2 regions of the Kaistia defluvii genome follow, and region 2 is predicted to be linked to the other one. Evidence: predicted binding sites of a transcription regulator. Region 2 holds the regulator's gene; the other holds the start of a gene.
The links. Region 2 encodes PhoB, which activates phosphate uptake and scavenging genes when phosphate is short. Its sites were predicted from a motif close to TGTCATNNANCTGTCAT; they were not measured.
Positions count from the first base shown of each region.

Region 1: ABIE08_RS13005 (YdcH family protein) is a predicted target of PhoB. The motif match lies at 1,735-1,751, and genes of this name have one in related genera.

Region 1 is NZ_JBEPSM010000001.1:2,771,326-2,774,732, reverse strand. It holds gene ABIE08_RS13015 (sulfite exporter TauE/SafE family protein) at 1-134, shown strand, start outside; gene ABIE08_RS13010 (OpgC family protein) at 245-1,417, shown strand; gene ABIE08_RS13005 (YdcH family protein) at 1,479-1,658, opposite strand; gene ABIE08_RS13000 (YdcH family protein) at 1,919-2,125, shown strand; gene ABIE08_RS12995 (GGDEF domain-containing protein) at 2,098-2,799, opposite strand; gene purE (5-(carboxyamino)imidazole ribonucleotide mutase) at 2,956-3,407, shown strand, end outside.
Region 2 is NZ_JBEPSM010000002.1:142,932-146,338, forward strand. It holds gene phoU (phosphate signaling complex protein PhoU) at 1-714, shown strand, start outside; gene phoB (phosphate regulon transcriptional regulator PhoB) at 747-1,445, shown strand; gene ABIE08_RS13680 (GcrA family cell cycle regulator) at 1,657-2,190, opposite strand; gene ABIE08_RS13685 (aspartate aminotransferase family protein) at 2,599-3,407, shown strand, end outside.

The sequences.
Region 1 (3,407 bases), on a different contig from region 2:
TGACGACGGTTCTCGGCATCTGGATCGTGCGGGTGATCGACCAGACCGTCTTCTACGGTCTTTCCTATCTGTTCGTGATGCTGATCGGGCTCAAATTGACCTGGGACGGAGCCGTGTCCCTCCTGGCGCATTGAAACCGGCATCCACCGCCGCAAGCTTGCCTTGTTCGCCAGCTAGGCGAACCCGATACTTGTCCGTTCCTGTCATCTGAGGCTTCCGGGTGCATCGAGCATTGTCGACTTCCATGCCGCGTGACTATCGGATCGATTTTTTCCGGGGTTTGGCGCTCATCTCGATTTTCGTGAACCACATCCCGGGCAACCTATATTCGAACTTCACGCATCGGAACTTCGGCCTGTCGGACGCGGCCGAGATTTTCGTGTTGCTCGCCGGCATCTCGGCGGCGCTCGCCTATTACCCGCGCTTCGTCTCGGGCCAATCCGGGCAGGCGGTCGGCCGGATCAGCAAGCGCATTGGCACGCTCTATGTCGCGCATCTCGCCTCGATCGCCTGCGGTTTCGCAATCTATGCGGGGGCCTCGCTCTGGCTGGATCAGCCGGGCCTGATGATCCCCGATGAACGTCACTGGATCGTCGAGCAGCCGGTGCAGGCCTTGGCCGGCATCGGCATGCTCACCTACCAGACCGGCAATTTCAACATCCTGCCGATGTACATGGTCATGATGGCGATGCTGCCGCTGATCATGCTGCTGGCCCGTATCCGCCTGTCGCTGGCGCTGGCGGCGAGCGTGGCGCTCTGGGCAATCGCCAATGCCTGGCGCCTCACGCTGCCGAGTTTCCCCGGTGGGGGCGGCTGGTATTTCAACCCGTTCACCTGGCAGCTGCTGTTCGTGATCGGCTTCGTCGGCGGCGTCATGCTGCGGCGGGGCGACCGGCTGGCATTCTCGCGCCCGCTCTATGGCCTGGCGATCGCCTATCTCGTGGCCTCGGCCATCTTGGTGTTCGCCCATCTCTGGGACTATTTCCCGACCTTGCCCGAATGGGTCTGGCTCTCCGGCTTTAACAAGAGCTGGGTCGGATTCTTCCGCCTGCTGCATGTGCTGTCGATCGCCTATGTCGTGATCTACAGCCCGCTGCCGGCCATGCTGGCGGGCTGGCTCGACAAGGGCAACTGGATCGTTCGATTGGGTCGCCACACCCTGCCGGTGTTCTGGACCGGGACCATCCTGAGCGTCACCGGCCATATCATCCGGGAGAGCGTCTTCGGCCTACCCAATGACCCGACCTTCACGGCCACGGGCATGGTGCTCGACACGGTGCTAATTGGCGTGGGCCTGAGCGTCCTGTTTGCGCTGGCCTGGTATCTCGACTGGACCGGACCTGCGCCGAAGTCCCGCCAGCGGCTCGAAGCCGAGGATCCGATCGGGCCGCCGCCGCGCGCCGTTCCGGCCGAGTAGTCCCCAAAAAGCAAAAGCGCCGCGTTGGACGCGGCGCTTCGCATGACCCTTTCGTCATCAATCAGTGAACGGTGTTTCCTACCTTCAGTCGGGCGATCTCGTCCTTCAGCTGCAGCTTGCGCCTCTTCATGGCCGCCAACTCGAGCGTATCGGCGCTCGGATGGTTCGTGACCTGGTCGATTTCCCTGGAGAGCGCCTCATGGCGACGCTCCAGCTCGGCAAGATGCGATTCGATGGACATTAAAACTGCCTCCCTTCGTTGATCGATGACGGCACGCGGATCGTGCCATAGACGGGGGTTGCTGTGAACCGGGAACTGTCACACGCCGGTCATATCAATCCGACCAGCCTGTAAACCGGCTCAGTTTGGATCTGTGCCTTGCGGCCGTCCGGTTCAAGGGGGGAAGGTGAGATAGAGTGCTCGCGCCCGCTGGGCGGAGCATGTATCGTCGCGCGTCGGCGCCGTCAGGGGCCGGGCGGAACTCGGCGAGGTTGGGGCGTATGACCGAGGAAGAAGAGCGGGAAATCCGGTTCGAGCTGGCGCGGTTGCGACAGGAACACAGCGATCTCGACGCGGCCATTTCCGTCATGTCGGAGACCGGCAAGATCGATCCATTGCGGATCCAGCGCCTCAAGAAGCGCAAGCTGGCGTTGAAGGACCGGATCGTCGCGCTGGAAGATCAGCTCTTGCCGGATATCATCGCCTGACCGCAGGCCATTCCCTCTAGCAGAAGCCGGTCCGCCGTTGCGATCACCTGGTCGGCGGTCGCGCCGGGCTCGATCATCACCACCGCCGCGCGTGTGGCCAGGCTGGCGCCCGCTTCCAGAACGTCTTCCAGACCGGCGATGGCACGCTGCAGGCCGAGCACGCGATGGCCGCAATCGGCCGTGGTGGAGTTCCACAGCACGACCGCGAACTGTTCGTTGCCGGTCCGGGCGGTCACGTCGCAGGAGCGGATGCCGGCGCGCAGCGTCTCGCCGATGAGGCGCAGCGCGCGGTTCAGCCCGCTTTGCCCCTGGGCATCTCGGATCGCGTCCATGCCGTCGACATCGATCAGCGCGATCCCGCAGGTCATGGGATAGCGCGTCTGGAAGGCGATCGCCCGTTCGATCTCGCGGATGAAGGCGCGGCGGTTGAACAGTCCCGAAATCGGCTCTTCGGCGGCCTCCACTTCCAGCGCCGCGATGCGGTGCTGGCTGGCGTCGAGCGCGCGGCGCAGCGCGGTTACCTCCTCCGAAAGCCGCATCACCAGCGAGCGCTGCTCGACGGGCAGGTCCGCCGATCCGCCGCCATCCTCGCTTTCGCGACGACGAGCGATCGGCCTCGGATCGTATCCGGAGACGACAAGGTTTTGCGGCTTGAGGACGGGTGCGCTGGACATGGGGCGATTTTGCCCGCGCTTGGTTCAATTCTGGTTAACGGCGGGTAAGGCTGTTTCCGCGCCTTGCGGCGAGGGCATCCCTCTCTATAATCCGCGCCTTCCCGCAATGTCGGAGACGAAAGCTTGGCAGAGACTACGGCGCCAATCGCCATTATCATGGGCAGCCAATCCGATTGGCAGACGATGCGGCATGCGGCCGAGACGCTCGATGCGCTCGGCGTCGCGCATGACGACCGGATCGTCTCGGCGCACCGGACGCCCGACCGGTTGATCGAATTCTCGAAGACGGCGCGCGACAAGGGCTTCAAGGTGGTGATCGCCGGCGCGGGCGGCGCGGCGCATCTGCCCGGCATGTGCGCGGCGATGACGCCGCTGCCGGTGCTGGGCGTCCCCGTCGAATCCAAGGCGCTCTCCGGCCAGGACAGCCTGCTTTCGATCGTGCAGATGCCGGGCGGCATTCCCGTCGGCACGCTGGCAATCGGCAAGGCCGGCGCGATCAACGCGGCGCTGCTCGCCGTCGCGATCCTCGCCCTCAACGACGCGGCCCTTGCGGCGCGTCTCGATGATTGGCGCGCTGCCCAGGCGGCGCGGGTTGCGGAAAGCCCTTC
Region 2 (3,407 bases):
TCCGAACACATCGTTTCCAAGTACGACGAAGAACTGAACGACGTCGCCCGCCGCATCGCCGAGATGGGCGGCATGGCCGAGCGTCTCGTCGACGTCGCGGTCGGCGCGCTGATGCGCGTCGATGCCGCGACCGCCCGCACCGTCATCGCGGACGACAAGAAGCTCGACGTGCTGCAGCGCGAATGCGAAGAGCGCGCCATCATGATCATCGCCCGGCGCCAGCCCATGGCGATGGACCTGCGCGAAGTCATCGCCGCGCAGCGCATCGCCAGCGATCTCGAGCGCATCGGCGACCTAGCCAAGAACATCGCCAAGCGCGTCATTGCGCTGGACGGCCACATCCAGTCCAAGCGCTTCAACACCGGCGTCGAGCACATGGCGCAGCTGTCGCTGGCGCAGCTCAAGGACGTGCTGGATTCCTACGCGACCCGCGACGTCGACCAGGCCTACCAGGTCTGGAAGCGTGACGAAGAAATCGACGCCATGTACACGTCGCTCTTCCGCGAGCTGCTGACCTACATGATGGAAGATCCGCGCAACATCACCTTCTGCACGCATCTCCTGTTCTGCGCCAAGAACATCGAGCGCATCGGCGACCATGCGACCAACATCGCCGAGACGGTCTATTATGTCGTCACCGGCCAGGTCCTGGCCGAGGATCGTCCCAAGCAGGATGAATCCAGCACGACCGCCGTCGCGTATGAGAAGAACTGACCCCTGCGTCAGGTTTACTGGGATATCCGTGAATGACGCCACGCGTTATGATCGTTGAGGATGAGGAGGCGCTGAGCCTCCTCCTCCGCTACAACCTCGAAGCCGAGGGCTATGCCGTCGAGGTGGTGCCGCGCGGCGACGACGCCGAGATGCGCCTGCTCGAAACCGTACCCGACCTGCTGCTGCTCGACTGGATGCTGCCGGGCATTTCCGGCATCGAGCTGTGCCGCCGCCTGCGGGCACGCGACGCGACCCGCACCCTGCCGGTGATCATGCTGACGGCGCGCGGCGAGGAACAGGAACGCATCCGGGGCCTCGCCACCGGCGCCGACGACTATGTCGTCAAGCCGTTCTCCGTGCCGGAACTGATGGCCCGCGTGCGCGCCATCCTGCGCCGCTCGAAGCCGGAGGTGATCGCCTCGCTGCTGCGCGCCGGCGACATCGAGCTCGACCGCGAGACGCACCGCGTCCGCCGCTCCGGCCGCGAGCTGCATCTCGGCCCGACCGAGTTCCGCCTGCTCGAATATCTGATGAAGAGCCCGGGCCGCGTGTTTTCCCGCGAGCAGCTGCTCGACGGCGTCTGGGGCCGCGACGTCTATGTCGACGAGCGCACGGTCGACGTGCATATCGGTCGGCTGCGCAAGGCGGTCAATCGCGGCCGCGTCAAGGACCCGATCCGCACGGTGCGCGGCTCCGGCTACTCCTTCGACGACCAGTTCGCGATGGCGTGAGGGGATCCCGTGGCCGCTTCCTGATGGGAGGGGCGGGGCAGTCTTCCGAAAATTCAGCCCAACCAAAAAGCCGCGTGGCCCTCCACGCGGCTTTTTGCATGCAACGAGCCAGGGCAGAAAAAAAGGCCGTGCGCCCCGGGGGAGGCGACACGGCCAGACTTGCATCGCAGTCCGACGGTGGGAGGAGGCCGTCAGCCGCGGCGCGGCGCAATCAGGCGCCGACAGCCTTCTTCTGGCGACGATCATGCACGGGCTGATAGGCAACCCGCGAATGATATTCGCAATAGGGAATGCCGGAATTCGAGCGCTGGCCGCAGAAGTGGAAATCCTCGGTGCTCGGATCGCCGATCGGCCACTTGCAGGTCTGCTCGGTCAGGGTGAGGATCGTCGCGTGCAGGCTGATCGGAACGACGACGTCGTCCGAACCAACTGCCCGGGGCACGCGCCGCGGCTCGGGTGCGATCTGGCTCATCGGCTTCAGGGCCGTGTTGCCGGCGACGAGTGGCCTGACGGGATTGGGGCGCCCTGTCGTGACCGAGCGTCCGTTGGTGGCAGCCGCGGGCTTGCGGGCGCGAGCGACCGGCGCCGTTGCCGGCTTGGCACGGCCGGAAAGGCTCAGCCGGTGTACCTTGCCGATGACCGCATTGCGCGTTACGCCGCCGAGTTCCGAAGCGATCTGGCTTGCGCTCAAGCCGTCGGTCCAGAGTTTTTTCAGCAACTCAACCCGTTCGTCCGTCCAAGTCATAGCGTGTCCTTGTCGGTCGGAGCGATACCCGGAATCCTGTCGCGGTCGTTCAGCCGGGATGCCGGACGACTGCGGACGCCATACAAGGGTCAGGGGGAGGTACCTGCTCGATATTTCGTGTCTTAACGAAAATTAAGATACTATATGGCGTGACTCGGTGACAAGAGTCGGAGGGATGGGTAGCGGCCGATCGGGCTGTTTTCCCCAACTTGCGACGGATTTCGGATCCATGAGTCTCGTCAATCGCTTAGCCGTCATGACCGCGCGCGAGCGGCGTTTTCATTGACACAAATCGTCACGACCGTGATATAAGGGCAACGCATAAAGGTGCTGCCCGGCGCGTTGGCCTCGGGCGGCACCTTTGATTTTTAAGCACCCATTTCCGTGGTTTCATCCGAAGGAGGGGATATGAGCGCCCCCGATACCAGCGTTAAAAAGACCTCGTCCAGCCTCTATGACACCTTTTCGCGTGCGCCGCTCGAGTTCGAGCGAGGCGAGGGGGCCTGGGTCTTTACGCGAGAGGGCGACGCTTATCTCGATTTCTCCGCCGGCATCGCGGTGAACACGCTTGGCCATGCCAATCCGATCCTGGTGCAGGCGCTGACCGAACAGGCCGGCAAGCTCTGGCACACCTCGAACCTGTTCCGGATCCCGGGCCAGGAGAAGCTTGCCGACACGCTGGTCGCCAATACCTTCGCCGACCGGGTCTTCTTCGCCAATTCGGGCGCCGAGGCCAACGAGGCCGCCATCAAGACGGCGCGGCGCTATCATTACGTCAACGGCCAGCCCGACCGGTACCGCATCCTCACCATCGAGGGCGCGTTCCACGGCCGGACCCTGGCGACGCTCGCCGCCGGCGGGCAGCAGAAATATCTCGACGGCTTCGGCCCGAAGGCGGACGGCTTCGACCAGGTGCCGTTCGGCGACATGGCGGCGATCAAGGCCGCGGTGACGCCGGCGACCGCCGCCATCATGATCGAGCCGATCCAGGGCGAGGGCGGCGTGCGCGCCTTCCCGAACGCCTTCCTGCGCGAGCTCCGCGCGCTTTGCGACGCCGAGGGAATGCTGCTGATCATGGACGAAGTCCAGACCGGCATCGGCCGCACCGGCAAGCTGTTCGCCTATGAATGGACCGGCATCGCGCCGGACATCCTGACGGCGGCCAAGGGCATTGGCGGCGGCTTCCCGCTCGGCGCATGCCTCGCCACCAACGAGGC